DNA from 3 places in the Paenibacillus xanthanilyticus genome. Region 1 is predicted to be linked to each of the others. Evidence: riboswitches for the same ligand, from Rfam matches in the RefSeq annotation. Region 1 holds a riboswitch; each other region holds the start of a gene.
What was found. Region 1 has a riboswitch for cyclic di-GMP ahead of ACFSKT_RS14515 (PilZ domain-containing protein). Riboswitches for the same ligand answer to the same signal wherever they lie in the genome.

Region 2: another riboswitch for cyclic di-GMP. It lies ahead of ACFSKT_RS29530 (OmpL47-type beta-barrel domain-containing protein); the one in region 1 lies ahead of ACFSKT_RS14515 (PilZ domain-containing protein).
Region 3: another riboswitch for cyclic di-GMP. It lies ahead of ACFSKT_RS05460 (flagellar assembly protein A); the one in region 1 lies ahead of ACFSKT_RS14515 (PilZ domain-containing protein).

Annotation. Positions count from the first base shown of each region.
Region 1 is NZ_JBHUHA010000001.1:3,371,972-3,377,018, forward strand. Features, by position in the region: gene uptA (undecaprenyl phosphate transporter UptA) at 1-200, opposite strand, end outside; gene ACFSKT_RS14500 (cupredoxin domain-containing protein) at 409-855, shown strand; gene ACFSKT_RS14505 (dehydrogenase) at 928-1,242, shown strand; gene ACFSKT_RS14510 (hypothetical protein) at 1,404-1,757, opposite strand; gene ACFSKT_RS14515 (PilZ domain-containing protein) at 2,026-2,736, opposite strand; cyclic di-GMP riboswitch class I at 2,827-2,921, opposite strand; gene ACFSKT_RS14520 (HD-GYP domain-containing protein) at 2,934-4,016, opposite strand; gene ACFSKT_RS14525 (GGDEF domain-containing protein) at 4,044-4,742, opposite strand; gene ACFSKT_RS14530 (class I SAM-dependent methyltransferase) at 5,013-5,047, opposite strand, start outside.
Region 2 is NZ_JBHUHA010000002.1:2,753,620-2,758,666, forward strand. Features, by position in the region: gene ACFSKT_RS29530 (OmpL47-type beta-barrel domain-containing protein) at 1-2,197, opposite strand, end outside; cyclic di-GMP riboswitch class I at 2,363-2,451, opposite strand; gene ACFSKT_RS29535 (hypothetical protein) at 2,748-3,113, opposite strand; gene ACFSKT_RS29540 (pyridoxamine 5'-phosphate oxidase family protein) at 3,230-4,138, opposite strand; gene ACFSKT_RS29545 (CGNR zinc finger domain-containing protein) at 4,287-4,913, opposite strand.
Region 3 is NZ_JBHUHA010000001.1:1,331,476-1,336,522, reverse strand. Features, by position in the region: gene ACFSKT_RS05470 (methyl-accepting chemotaxis protein) at 1-1,487, opposite strand, end outside; gene ACFSKT_RS05465 (SpoIIE family protein phosphatase) at 1,848-2,981, shown strand; cyclic di-GMP riboswitch class I at 2,997-3,079, shown strand; gene ACFSKT_RS05460 (flagellar assembly protein A) at 3,140-5,047, shown strand, end outside.

The sequences.
Region 1 (5,047 bases):
TGCTGGATAACCGCGCCGATCGTGCCGCAGATGACCGCGGTCAGGAACGAAATCTCGCCCTTATACACCAGGTAACCGCCGAACGCCAGCACGATTTCGCTCGGAATGACTTCGATCGCAAGACCGATAATGATGCCCCAATAGCCTAACTCTTCAATCCAGTGCAACGCGGTGGTTGCTAGCTCGTGAATCCACTCCATTCTCCGTCTCCTAACATTTCTAAATTTTGTCGCTTCTGTCTCTATCGGTATTCTAGCACATTGAGTGCCATGCCTCCATAAGACCAGACACACAATAAAGTGACAATTCCGTCACTCGGCGCCGCTTTGTCCAAACCGGCAGACATGCGTGAACAAGCCCGCGCATAGACTAGCTGTGTTCAATATGATGAAAGCAGGTGGGCGTTCCATGACCAACATTTTCGTGATTACCAAAAAGCAAATCAAGCTGTTCGCGGTCCTGCTCTTGGCGTTAGTCGTAGCGGTCGTATGCTTCAAGTGGAACCAGTCGCAGGCCGCGATGGCGACGCCGAGCCAGACGCGGGTCATGCATCTGGTGACGGGCGAATTCGAGGCTCGCGACGCGAACAACAAAAAGATCGAAGCGTATCTCTGGTCGCCAAGCAGCATCTTCGTCAATGCCGGAGAGGAAGTGGAGCTGCGTCTGACGGGCATCAGCGGCGAATCGCATCCGTTCGTCATCGAAGGACTCGGCATTCAAGGAACGGTGGAAAAAGGCAAAACAACGGTCGTCAAATTCAAAGCGGAGCAGAAAGGCACCTATCCGATCATCTGCCAAACGCATGATACGCGCGAGCATAACGGTCCGATGGTCGGCTACATCTACGTCCAATAACAAGCGCCTGCCGGGCCGGTGACCAATCAGCAGCCGGGCGCATATATAGGGGAATGAGAGGAGTCGGTTACGATGAAACCATCCCCCCCATCCAAACATGCGGCCGGACTGCCGACCGCGCGCAAAATTCGGCGTGCCTGCGATAACGAGCTGTACCGGACCGTCAAGCGCCTGAACGTCTACGTGCCCAAGGAGAAGCTGGAAGCGGCGGAAAAGCTGTATTTCAAGAAAGTCGCCCTCAACTTGCCCTGGATCGCGGAAAACCAGAGCAATCGCCGCAAGCTCGCCGACTGGTGGGACGAGAATGTCAGCGCGGAAATCGCCGAGCTGTGGGAAGTGGACCTAGCCAAGCTGCAGGCGGCCTTCCGTGAAGCGTTCGGCGGGTAGCGCGCAAAAAAAGGACCTCGCTTCGCCATCGTGGCGGAAGTCGAGGTCCTCTTTCTTTCGCGTTTACCTCTTTCAATAGAAACTCGATTATTTCGCGCACGCCCGAGGGACGCCCGCCAGAAGGGCATCTCACGTACGCAGCGTCCGGCACACAACCTGCGTTAGCCGATGACGGCGAAAGCTTCCGAGCCGGCCGGAATCGACCGGGAACGGAACTGGACGCCGGCGGAATTAAAGATGCGGATCGTCAAGTTAGACGTCGTGAGCACGCCGACGTTGCGGAACTGCACGACGCCGAAGTTGTCGAAAAAGGCGGTCGAGATCAGCGAATTGTTCCGGTACAAACGCGCGAAAAACCCGTTCGTGCTGAACGTAACGCCGTTGTTCTGGACCCACAGCACCGTCAACCGGTTCAAGTAGACGGATTGCGTGCTTCCGACCGGTATTTTGGCTGTCCGGATCACCCTCCCCGTGCTGGATGCGAGACGCTTCGGTTTTATTCGAGTCGATGCCATTCTTCCAACCCCTCCTCGTAAGTTTCCTATAGCATATGCTAGGGAAACAAGCGCGGACCGGACGAACGCACGCGGTCTATCACCTATTTTCGGGAGGATTGGATACGGTAGATTTGACGGTCCTCGGCAGATGACGCGCAGCTTCAACCGGCGGCATTCCGCGGTCATACAGCAGAGTGGTTGGACTCTCCTATATATTGAAAAAGGGAAACGCGGCCGCGGCCGGTTCCCCTCATCCTCCTACATTCGCGGGCAGCGCGCCAATGTCTTACATCCGCGCAAGCGCCTTGCGCTTCTCCTTGACCCGGTAATAATTCGACACCTGCTCGCGGATCAAGAAGGCGCGAAGCATTCTTGCCTGCAGCTCGTTCAGCTCCACAAAACGGGCGCCGTAAAAGCAAAACTCGCCTTCCGTCTCGCTTCGGACGATTTCAATATGGCAGCTGAGCTCGAAGCCCATCGAGACGACCGCCGGCAGGAGATCGCCGATACGGAGCTTCACGTTATGAACGGTCTCGAAGCCGATGCCGCTTAGCGAGACGTTCTTCGTCTTGAATACCGCCTGCTGTTCATCGCCTTCCTCGGCTTCCGTCTGATTCGCCCGGACGCTCGGCTGAAGCCTGCCGTCCAGCCGGACCTCGACGCGATTCGCCTCCCGCTTCTCCTCCAAGCCCGCGAGCGACTTCGGCGGGAGCAGCACCGCAAGCGACCCTTCCGCCTTCGCGATGACCGTGGATTGCATCCGCTGGATGCCCACCGGCGAATAGAGCGTGAGATGGACTGGATCTCCCAAATGAAACGATTTGAATTCGGACATCTCGATCTCCAGCATCTCGCCTTCCACATGGGTCAGCAGTCCCGTGGATACGTATCCGTCCTTCTCGACCACCGTCCTGCTGTGCAGGAGCGTCTCTAGGGGATACGTCGTCATTTCTTTGCCATATACGGCGGTTTGTTCGACTCTTGATGTTCTCGTCATGATGGATGTGACCTCCGTGGATACAAAATAAAAAAAGCCGCTCCCTGGTACTTAAGCCGACTTCGTCATCCTGTTCACGGATGCCCTCGCTTCGGCGGCCAGGCTGTCATTGTTCGCGATGCGCGCAAACGGTAGACCCTTTAGCTTTGCGTCCTTGTCTTTCGACAAGTTTGCCTTTGTCCTGCATTCGATTGTAGTTAAACTTCCTTGACGATGAGCAGATTGTTGGAATTCTTCAGCTCGATCTCGTACGCCGCGGCCGGCGGATTGCCGTCCGCTTCCCGAATGATCCGCACCGTCGGACGATGGACGGCCAGCGGGTTGTTGGCGGATACGACGGCGATCTGGCCGGAGCTTAGAAGCACGGTCGTCGCGATCGGGTAGATGGAAATATGTTTGCAAAACAATTTGATCAGGTTGACGTCGAAATACGTGTTGCCCGCCGCGAACAGAAACTCGATCGCTTCCGTCGGCGTATGCCGTTTGCGGTGCGGCCTCGGCGAGGTTAAGGCGTCGTACACATCCGCGATGGCGATAATCTGCGCGTACTCGTGAATCTCGTCGCCTTTGATCTTGCGCGGATACCCGCTCCCGTCGAACCGCTCATGATGCTGGAACGCGCAATGGGCCGATAATAAAGAGACGTCGTGCTGCGCGCGAAGCAAGTTGAACCCGTCTTCCGCGTGCTTCTGAACCAGGCCCCGCTCCGCTTCGCTAAGGAAAGCCGCCTTGGCGAGCAATTCTTTCGGCACCTGCGTCATGCCGATATCGAACAGCAGCGCGCCGACGCCCAGCTCCTCCAGCTGATTGCGGTTGTAGCCTTTGGCCACGCCTATGATGCCCGCGAGAATGGCAACGTTGACTGAATGATTGAATAAGTAAGAATCCATGGCCTGAATATTCGTCAGGCTAACAAGCATGTCTTGTCTTGCGGAGAGGTCCTGCATCATTTGACCGAATACCGTGCGGAACGTGCGGCCAAGCTCCGGCGCGACCGTGCGCCCTTTGGTCTTGTGCGTATCCATGAGCGTGGTCATCGTCTTGTGGACTTCGGCCATCGCCTTGCGCCGCGTCTCGTCCTGAATCGCCGAGCTCGGCTCCAAATCTTCGGTCATGTCATCCTGGATATAGAGCATGTCGATGCCCAAATTCTCAAGCCGATCGATAAATCGTTGGGTTAATTCTACGCCTTCCCCCAGCAGAACATTGCCATTCTCTTGAAAGACGGTGCGCCCCAATTTATCCCCCGGCCTAACCGAGGTTATATGCGCTTTCCTCATTGTGCCATTCCGCCTTTGATTGCCTGTTTATTGTGCTTGAGCCGCCTGCTGCATCGCTTCCTCTTCGGCTTTATGGCGCTTGCCCAATAGTTTGTCCGCGTACATGCGTTCGTCGGCAAGCTGCGCGAGCTGGCCCAGATGTACGCCGTCCGCCGGATACGAAGCGACGCCCGCCGATACGGCTAGCCGGACGCCGGTTCGAAGCGTTGCGTGCTCCAGCAGCTCGCGGACCCTTCGCAAGAAGACGGCGACGGTCTTGTCGTCCGCATACGGACAGATGACCAAAAATTCGTCCCCGCCCCACCGCGCCACGATCTCCCCGCGCTGTGCGCCATTCTGAAGCGCCGTCGCGACCTCGCGGATCGCCGCGTCCCCCTGGGCATGTCCATGGGAATCGTTGACCTGCTTGAAGTCGTTCACGTCGATCAGCATGACCGCCATTCGCTTGCGTTGCTTGCCGGCGCGAGCTGCCAATCGAACGAATCCGCTCTCCACGAAGCGCCGATTGTACACACCCGTCAGCGGATCCATGGCGGCCATCCGGGCCAGCCGATCATGCTTCAGGCCAAGCCACCAGCCTACGGGGAAGGAGACGGCGGCAAACAGCAGCGCGCCGGCGCTTGCCCGAAACAGGCCGCTCTCCTCGGGCCAGAGCCCGTAAAGCGCGGCGCAGCCGGACAAGCCGATCGCGGCCGCCAGCGCGGTTATCCTCCCCCGATATGCCACCGTATCCTCTCCTTCTCATCGTCCGACTGCTTGGCCGCGCCCCTTCTTCCTCGCTTCGGCGGTGATGAAACTATGACTACGCTATGAACGAACATCTCAAAAAGAACGAGGAATAGGCAGAGATCCACCCCTGCCATCAGTCCCAAAACGATCATTCCTAAACCCTTTAAAACGAACTAATTACCGGGACTCGCGTACGGTTTAATTCTAGCATACGCGATTTCCGCCGACAATCCGTATGTGATATTTTTCATTGCTAGTCATTAAGGATTACTTGATAGCGGCTAGACGGTCTGAAAGCGCCG
Region 2 (5,047 bases), on a different contig from region 1:
TTTTATGAGCTAGACTACCCGGTGCAGTCATATCCGGGTACGTCAGTTGTAACGAAACGTTTGCCCCTTCAGGGGATTCACCCAGCAGCGAGGAAACCGAATGGACCTCGTAGGCCAGACCGCCCTCTGGCTGATTGTAGTACGTGACGCTAGTCCCGCTTACATTGGTTTTCAGCGTTTTTTGGCCATCAATGATTTGGTAAACGCGATAGCTTGTCGCATATTCCGCCGCAGTCCACTTCAACGTTACGTCATTGCCGTTAGTCACGGTATAGACCAGGTTCGTCGGGGCTTCCATGACCTGCCCGTTCAACGTCAGATTGACGGTCGAACCCTCCAATGAATCGCCGAAGCGGTTGGACACCGCGTGAATCATATACGTATACGACCCCGGTGCCATGCCTGTGTAGGTAACATTCAGGCTGGATGTTGTGGTTCTCAGCCCCTTCTGGCCATTGACGACTTGATACACTTTATAGCTGGTCGCATAAGGGGCGGCATCCCAGCTTAACGTAAAGCTTGTCGCGTTCGTAATCGTCTGCACCGCATTGGCAGGCGGCTCCATCACCGGCCACGCGACCGTGAAAGACACCGCGCCGGCGTCCGCCGATGTTCCAAAACGAGAGGAGACGGCATACACCTCGTAGGTGTAATCCCCTTTCGGCAAGTACGAATAGGTAACCGATTTCGATACTACCGTGCTTTTCAAAGTTTTCTGTCCGTTGGCTACCTGATAAACCTTGTAACTATCCGCATACTCCGAAGCATCCCAGCTAAGGGTCACGTCATTCCCATTTGCGATTGCGTATTTCACGTTGCCTGGCGCCTTCATGAGGACGGGATCGATCGTGAATGTCACCGTGCTTCCCTCAGACGACTCGCCAAAACGCGAGCTGTAGGCATGTACAACGTATTCGTAGTTCCCGGCCGGCTGCAAGGTGTAGGTCGCGCTTGTGCCGGACACCGTGCTTTTCAACACCTTCCGGCCGTCGACCATCTGATAAACCTTATAGCTCTCTGCGTTGGCGCTAGCTGTCCACGTCAAAATAACATCATTTAGGTTCAACAGCCTATACGCAAGACCGCTTGGGGGCGCCAGTGCTACCGCTCCGATCGTAAGCGAGGCTTGGCTGCCTTGTGCCGATTCCCCAAAGCGATCGCTGTAGGCGCGCACTTCATAGAGGTAATCTCCGGCCGGCTGGTTCGTATAGGTAACGGAAGTGCCTGTCACCACGCTCTTCTGCACGGCTTGTCCATCCACGATTTGATACACCTTATAGCTGGTTGCATTGGCTGACGCTTTCCAAGTAAGGAGAACATCATTCACGTTCTGCAGCTTTGCCTCAAAATTAGTCGGCGCCGTCATGGTTACAGAACTGATGGTTGCTGTAATCCGGCTGCCTTCGGCCGATTCGCCAAAGCGACCACTATAGGCATGGATCTCGTACACATATTCGCCGGCCGCATGATTTGCAAAAACAGCCGATGTGCCGGTCGTGGTGGTTTTCAACACTTTCTCGCCGTTGATATGTTGATAAATGCGATAGCTGCTTGCGTAGCTGGACGCCGCCCACCTCAGCGTGAGGTCGTTCACATTCGTTACGGTGAAGCTCGGGCTGCCAGGAGCCGCCATAACGGGATACACAACCGTGACCTCGGCCGGTGCGGAAAGCGGCGATTCGCCGAATAACGGATTTGCAGCGCTTACAGCATAACGGTATGTGCCCTCTGTAACGTTAATTACCGAGAATGTGCGCGAAGCTTGGTTTTGGACTAGCACCGCTTGGCCATCCTCTTGAATTTGAAATAGATTATAGCTCTGCGCATTGGCGGCAGCTGTCCAGTTCAGGACAAGGTCGTTGCCATTCTGAACGGAGACGGTAAGCACCGGGGCGGTCATCTCCGGATAGATGACGTCCGCCGTTACGGGAGCACTCGGTCCGGATTCGCCTTCCGCGCTAAGCGTGGAGATTGCGTAGGTATAGGACCCCTCGCTCATACTCTTCATCGTATAAGAGTTGGTCGCCGTCGTGCCGCGAACAATGAGTTGGCCTTCCGTAATCTCATAAATTTGATAACCGGTGGCCCCGAATACAGTGTTCCACGTTAACTTAACATCAGCCCCCGTAACCTGGTAACTGACATTGCTCGGCGGCAAAATGCTGCTGTTGGCGGTCTCTGCCGCAAATACGTTCACGGCTGGGAGCATCAGTTGAATGACAAGTAAAAGTGAAACCAACAATGATAGTTTTCGTGCACCCTGTCGCTCGCTCATCTTCTTCCTACCTTTCTTCGAATCCGGAAATTGGGCAAAAAAAATAAACCTCTGCCAAGGTTCATAGGAATTTAGTCTATGATGCCTTGTGGTAACCGGCTGCCTGCCGCACGCGCGTGCGGTTAAGGCCCATGGCTTTGCGTCTCATGATTTCTCATGATTTGCCCTTTTCACTTGGTTAGTTAGTTGTACGTCTTAGAATCTATAATACGTTGTCGAATGGAGGAGTGAAAATAGGTCTAAAGTCACGGAGAATAAAATTCCACTACATATGACTTATTGGAATGCGGCGATCTTGCGGGAGGTATTGTTCGATCTCTGCAAGTGACCAAGCTGCGAAAAACCTGAGATAGGACGTAAAAAAGCCTCCCCCAGCCTCTCGAAGCCTCTCGAGATGCGAGGGAAGCGAATATCCCGTTTTAGCGGCAAAATCGGGGTTCCCGTTCAACGGAGCGAAGCGGCTGCATTTGACCTAAAGCACGATCGGCAGGAACCCATCCGCGACGTACTGCGCGAACGGGATGTGCCCGCCGCTCTTCTCGCTCCCCGCAAGGGCGACGCCCGCCTCCTGCATCTCGTTCTCCACGCCGAAAAATCCGGAGCACGCCTGACAGCCGCCTTTTATGATACCCAGCCGCATGACCTGCTTGTAGAGCGCGTGGAAGGGATGGTCGGCTCGGCCGAATTCCTGCGGCCACTGCGTGCCCATCCCGTCGAACAGAATGTCGACCTCGAAGCCCGCTTCGTGCAGCTCCTGACCGTACAGCAGGCCATGGACGGCTTTGCCGACATCCTGCTGGTTCGCTTGAATAATAAGGACGTATTTGTTCGCTGGCATGATCGTTCCTCCTCATGAATGTGAACTTACCGGCTACCCGTGAAACTTTCGAATCGAACCTTGCCCCTGCCGGGCTCCCGCGCCCCGCACCACCTCCTTGACGGTCGCTCCGTTCGCTACAGCGACGGATTGACCGGGGAATAGGAGACGAACGCTCGCCGGATCCCGGGCCCCCGCTGCGCATGAAGCGCTTCAGCCAGCTCGAAGCGCACCAATCGCTCGGCGCCGGGGAACGCCGCGATCTGCTCCTCGTCCCAAATAATGCGGGAGCGGCCGGTCAGCTGGAGCGCATCGCCGCTGTCGAAGTCGATGAACAGCAATCCCGTGCCCGGGTGGCTGTGAATATTGCCGAGCGTGTTGAACATCGAGTTGCCGAAATAATCGGGGAACACGATCGTCCTCTCGTCCACGACGCGGACGAATCCCGGCGAGCCGCCGCGGTGCGAAGCATCCATCTTCCCGTCGGCGCTCCTGCTCCCGATGAAGAAGGTGTCGGCCCTGGCGATCCACTGTCGCTGGCCTTCGCTTAGCCGGGAGGTACGCGTCCATCTTGCCGGCAAGCTGTCCGCATCGGGGAACGACGGCGCGGTTCGCTGCTGAATGTATTTCGGGCAATTGCCGTACACCTGCTCCGCCGCCACGTCGAGCGTGCCGTCCGGCGCAAGCGTGCCGGTCCCGTTAATTCGCAGCCGAAACCGCTTGCCCAAATCGATCGCCAGCAAGCCGATGTGCGGATTCGCCGCCAGACTGGCGGCAAGCAGCGGATCCTGCGCCGGTTCCCACGCCACGCTTAACCGCTTGTCGCCTTGTACCGCGATGAAACCGGGCGGGCCGGTCAAGCAGGACGCCCATATCCGCCCGCCGACGTCGCCCACGGCCGCGATCAAGAGCGTCTGCGTACCAAGGAAGGCGGCGGCACCCGGCACGATCGAAGCTCGAATGCTTCGGCCGTTTTGCTGCGCGACAATCTCGGCGCCGGCCATACGCTGAACCGCCAACTCGCCGTCATGATAAGGATTGGCCATACAACCACCTCTTTTTAATGCTCAAATGGTCTTATTGGGTATTATACACATGATTATTTAATGTGTATACATTAATTTTGTAGGTTAATAAATGAGGTGCTGCTTTCCGGAGGCAATGAAAAAGCGAGACCTCGAAAGCTCCCGCTTTCTAAGTCTCGCTGTTCGATTGGCTTTGCGCACGCCGACGCTCTAGGTAAGCCGTCACTTTCATCCGGTTGCCGCATGTTTTGGGGCTGCACCAGCGTCTCATGCCGTTCTTGCTGTTGTCGTAGAAATGAAGGACGCAATCCGGATTTTCGCATTTCCGCAGCAGATGCGGCTCGTTCCGGCTCAGGAACCGCGCCGTCGATTCGGCAATCGGCGCGAGCAGATCCAGCGGACCGCGGACCAGACGGCGGCGTTCCTCTCGGAAAATGCCGTTCTCCAGATAGAGCCGGGTCGCGAATGCCTGATGGTCGAGCAGGCGGTTGATCGGCGCCAGATGCGCTACATTCACCTGCTCGCCTGCCAATAGGCTGTGGATTACGGCCAGCAGATGGCCGCGGAGTTCGATGGCCGCGCCATGCAGGCGTGCCTTCGCCTCCTCGCTCCACGTCAATGCCGCAGCCTCGGCTTCCTTGGTGAGCAGACCTGCCTTGCCCATCCAATCCAGCAGCGCGTCGAAATCGGTCAACAGGTCGAGCGGCTGCCCGCCTGCCATGATGCGCGTGTTCGTAAAGTCCAGCATTGGCTCATTGCCGATAAATAAGAAGGTCGGGGGTATGATTTTCGGCATGGCCGCTTCAACTCCTTTCAACTTGCCGATGTATCCTGATCTATTGCTCTATTGCTATACTAGCACATTCCCGGGGCGGATACCGTTTCTTTGCTCCTAGGCACCAGGCCCAAGACGCCAAGAAAGCTATGACT
Region 3 (5,047 bases), 2.0 Mb from region 1:
TCGATTTGCGCGACGACGCTGCTGACCGCCTGCTCGATTTTTTGGAACGAGCCGCCTGCATGATTCACGACCGTCAAGCCGCTGTTCACCTCTTGCGCCGCTTTCTCCATCGTCCGCAGCGTCGTCTCCGTATCCTGCTGAATCAGTTGAATGAGCTGCGAGATTTGGTCTGTCGATTGATTGGACTGTTCGGCGAGCTTGCGCACTTCGCCCGCGACGACGGCGAATCCTTTGCCGTGTTCGCCCGCGCGCGCGGCTTCGATCGCCGCATTCAAGGCGAGCAGGTTGGTCTGTGCCGAGATGCCGGAGATGACATTCGTGATCTGCTCGATTTCGTTCGAGCGCTCGTTCAAGCTTTTTACCGCGTCGAACAAGCTGCTCACGTTGGCGTAGATGGAGTTCATCTGCGTACCCACTTCGCTGATCGCTTGGTTGCCCTCGGACGACACGGCCGACGCGTGCAGGGCGTCCTGCTTCATCCGGTCCGTCGAGTCGGCGATCGATTGCGTATAGCCGGCCATGTCGGATATCGCGTTCGTGCTATCGGATACCAGCTGCGCTTGCTTATCCGTCCCGACCGCGAGCTCCTGCACCGTGAGCGTGACGTGTTCGCTCGCCTTGCTGCTCTGCACGGCGCTGGCGCTCAGCTCTTCGGCTGACGCGGCGACTTGGAAGGTCGACTCGTGGACAGAGCCGAACACCGTCTGGAGATTCGCCGTCATACTGTTCAGGGATGCGACGAGCTGGCCGATTTCATCCTTCGAAATATAGCTGCCTTTCACGGTGAAATCGCCTTGTTCCGCTTCGGTCAGCAATCGCTTGACTTCCTTAACCGGCTTGACGATCATGCGCGAGATCACGAGGCTGAGCGCCACGAGAGCGAGAAGCGCGGCAGCGACGACGGAGGAGACGAACACCGTGACGTCTTTTACATCTTGCTGGTTGGTTTCGTTAATGATGCCGGCATTTTCGACGTTGTACTTCTGCAGCGCTTTCAGCGTGTCGTTCACCAGCTTGCGCATCGCTTCCACGTTCTCGTGATAATGCGCGTACGCTTCGGCGTTCTTATTGGCTGCGGCCAACTGGATCACTTCGCTGCGGGCCTTCGCCAAATTCGCGGCATGCTCCCGGTATTGCGTCAGCAGTTTGTTCTCTTCAGCCGTAAGTTCGCTGCTGGCGAGTTCGTCGATCATCGCATCGATCTCTTCCCAAGCGGAGGCGATTTCGTCGATGAGCTCCTGATTGCGAGCGGGGTCCTCTGTCGTCAGCAGCTCAAGCGTGTACGCGTCGCTTGCTCTGGCGTTGACCCGAATCTGCATGATGGTATTCAGCGGGATCAAATTGTGCTCGTACATATGCTCCGAGTTTTGGGCAATGTCTCTCATATAATTGATGCCCAGTGTGCCGACCGACCCGAGTCCTACCGCGCTTACGAAGATCAGAAGTGTCAGTTTTTTCGATATGCTGAGGTTTCGTAGAAGTTTCATTTCGCTATCCCCTTCGATATAGATGAGAACGCAACGGATAACTTACGTCCTGTATATGCTCTATTTATCGTCAGGTGAGGCGCGAAGATAATAGGTAATAGGAGGGGAATTGCTCCCTTTGCGGACCGCTAACAAGGTGAAAGGGCGGTGACGATAACGGCTTTACGCCGCCAGTGTAGGATTGGGCGAGATGATCGGCAATCCGGATGTGTTCGATTCCTTGACGTACAAGGACAGCTCCAGCTGCTTGGCCTTTTGATAGGGCTTATTTTTAACGGATGAGGTCAAAATAAAGGATAATACGGTCAAATTGTCGGGTTATGTCGAAGTGAGGTAATTGCGCCAAGAGGGGAGGGGCTCATGGGTATTCTGATCGTTGACGATTCGCCGATGATGCAGCATTTGTTCCGGGATGTCTTAGTACGAGAAGGTTACGCAAATGTTCACACGGCTAGCTCCGCTGATGAAGCCTTTATGTTTTTGGGTATCCATGACGAGGAACGTCCCAAGAAAACCACGGTGCAGATCAATTTAATCCTGCTGGACATTGTCATGCCCGGCATGGACGGAATCGAAGCGTGTAAAATCATTAAGAAACACGATACGTATAAGGACACGCCCATCATTTTCATTACGGCCAGCAAAAGCCAAATTATGGATGCGTTTTTGGCGGGGGGAATGGATTTCATCCAAAAAGACTTTGAGCAGTACGAACTGCTGGCTCGGGTCAAATCCGCGCTGAGTCTGAAGAGAGAGATGAATGCCCGGATTGCCAGAGAGATCAAAATTCGCAGGGAGCTTCAGTTGGCCAAGCAGGTTCAAAAAAGCGTCTTGAGTCAACCGATTGTCGACGGCAACATCCAAATTCATGGCAAATATCTTGAGTCCGACGAAGTTTCGGGCGATATGTTCTACTGGGCTCAGGTCTCGGAGGATCAATACGCCATATTGGTGCTTGATGTGTCCGGTCATGGTTTGTCATCGGCGCTCATCACGATGTCGGTTCGGTCATTGCTCGAGCGGACGATTAGGCAAGAAGTCGAGCCTGAACGCGTCTTTACGGAATTAAACGAGCAAATGGTGCAGTTGTTCGGCGGCGGCAAGAAGCTGATTTATTTTACGGCCCTCTATCTGCTCGTCGACGTGAAAACGAAAATGATTCATTATTTCAACGCGGGTCATCCGCCGGGTCTTGTGCTGTCCAATGACAAGGTCATCGACCGGTTAACCACGACGACGGTTCCGATCGGCGTGAAGAAGAATCCGCCCGTCAAAACGGGAATGCTTCACTATGAGAACCAAACGCGGATCATTCTATATACGGATGGGCTCGTGGAGACGCCGGGCGTGCCGGTATCGGTCAGCATTAATAAGCTGTCCGACTATGTCTCTTTGCTGCGCGGCCAGTCGAATGAATCGTTCTTGGAAGAAGTGGCCGTAATCAAGCAAAACCGAAGCGACGATATCTGTATCATATCGATCCTCTTATCCTAGATATTGGCAGATACATCATGATAAAGGCAAACTCGTACGAAAGTCGGGGACGCAAAGCGGCGGGCCTACGTCATTACGTCGGCAGCCGGGTTACCGAATGGGGCCGGAGAGACTGCCATTCTGGCGGTCCCTTCCTTTTTTACAGGCGAATAAGGACGGTGATTGCAGTGGAAGCAAGCGTCATATCGAGAGGCAAAACGGTTCAGCATGCGGTGGAAACGGCATTAACGCTGCTCGGCACAACGAAAGATCACGTTCATATTGAAATATTGGAGTCGGAAACGCGCGGCGTTCTGGGACTCATGGCCAAAAAAGCGGTCGTCCGCGTGACCCGAAAGACCGAGATCTCCAAGGAGGAGAGCCGCTCCCCGATGTCCGTAGCGCTGGAAGAATACATATCGGAGGAGTTATCCGGCACTCAAGCGGATCAAGCGGATCAATCGAAACAACCGAATCATACGAAGGCTACCGAGGCGCACAGTTCCCGTTCGAAGGCCTATTCAGGCAAAGCGTGGATTGAAAATGGCATCATCGGCACCCTGGACGCGCCCGACCAATTTCCGTTAATAAGCCCTATGAAAGAGGGGAAGCTGTACAAGAATGGGAACCTGGTCGAGCAAACGACGACGATCGTGGAGCGAGACGTCTTTCGCGTGGAACTGATCAATGAGGATCAACGCCCCGTCTGGTCAATCGAAATTGACGACCGGAACATGAAGGCTCGCCTGAACGTAGAGCCCGGTTTTCGCATCACTCGCACGCTCAAAGATCAGGCCCCGACCTCGCATCTGACACTTCTCGCCGCCGAAGATAAACAGCCGCTCGCCATTAACATGCAGGATGTCTTGAACGAACTCAAAGCGCGGGGCGTAACGGTCGGCATTCTATCCGAGAATATCGCCATGGCGTGCAAAAGCGTCGTCCGCGGCAGTTTCGAGATCGCGATTGGGCAGGAGCCGGTCCCGGGCAAAAACGGTTATTTGAAGCCCTTGTTCGAGACGAACGAGAATCAGGCCATCATGCCGAAGACGCGTCCGGACGGCACGATCGATTACCGCGAAATCAAAGAGTTCCCATCCGTAACGGAAGGCAGGGTCATTGGGCTAATTATGCCGCCCGAGCCCGGGAAGCCTGGACTCGATGTCATGGGTAGGCGCGTGGAGCCGGAACCGGTGCACGAGCTGCAATTGAAGTTGGGCGAGGGCGTCACCCTGCTGGACGACCCAACGAAGGTGTTGTCCATTCAATCCGGACGGCCGAATCTTGTGCAGAAAGGCGTTCACGCCGAACTCTCCATCGTCCCCAAACTGGTGCATGGCGCTGATGTAGACATTGCCTCGGGCAATATCCGCTTTCAAGGCGACGTCGATATTTTGGGAACCGTCCAAGACGGGATGACCGTGGAGGCAGAGGGCAGCGTCATGGTACGCGGGAACGTGAACATTGCTCGGATTAAGACAGGCCATTCCTTGATCATACATGCCAACGTGATCGGCAGCGATGTTGTTGCAGGCAAAGGCAGCATGTTCACGGCGGAAGCGTACCCGCTGCTACTTGACATTCACGAAAAAGCGAAGTTTTTGCGCAATGCGGTCGTGCAAGTGAACAATGCCAGCGCATTCAAGGCGACCGATTATAACGAGAAAGGGCTTGGGCCGCTCATCAAGGTACTGCTGCAAGGTAAATTCAAATTGCTTCGCGAAACGATCGTGGATTTGACCAAGATGGTCATGGACGCGACGGCGGAGATTGATCCCGAGTGGACCGAATACGCCGGATATCTAAGAAAAGCCTTTTTGAATCCAGTGTCGAGCACGATCAAAGAATTGAAAGACTTGGACGGTTTTATCGAGAAGACGGAATTTTGGATGTCGAAGGCCCAGCCGTCCCAGGAACAATCGCTGCTCTGCCAATTCGCGTATGCCCAGAACAGCACGATTTATTGCGAGGGCGACATCAATGCGCTTCAAGGCTGCTACAATACGACCATCTACAGCAGCGGACTGCTCGTGGTGAAAGGGTTTCTGCGCGGCGGCGAGTATTTTGCGAAGAACGGCGTTCGCGCG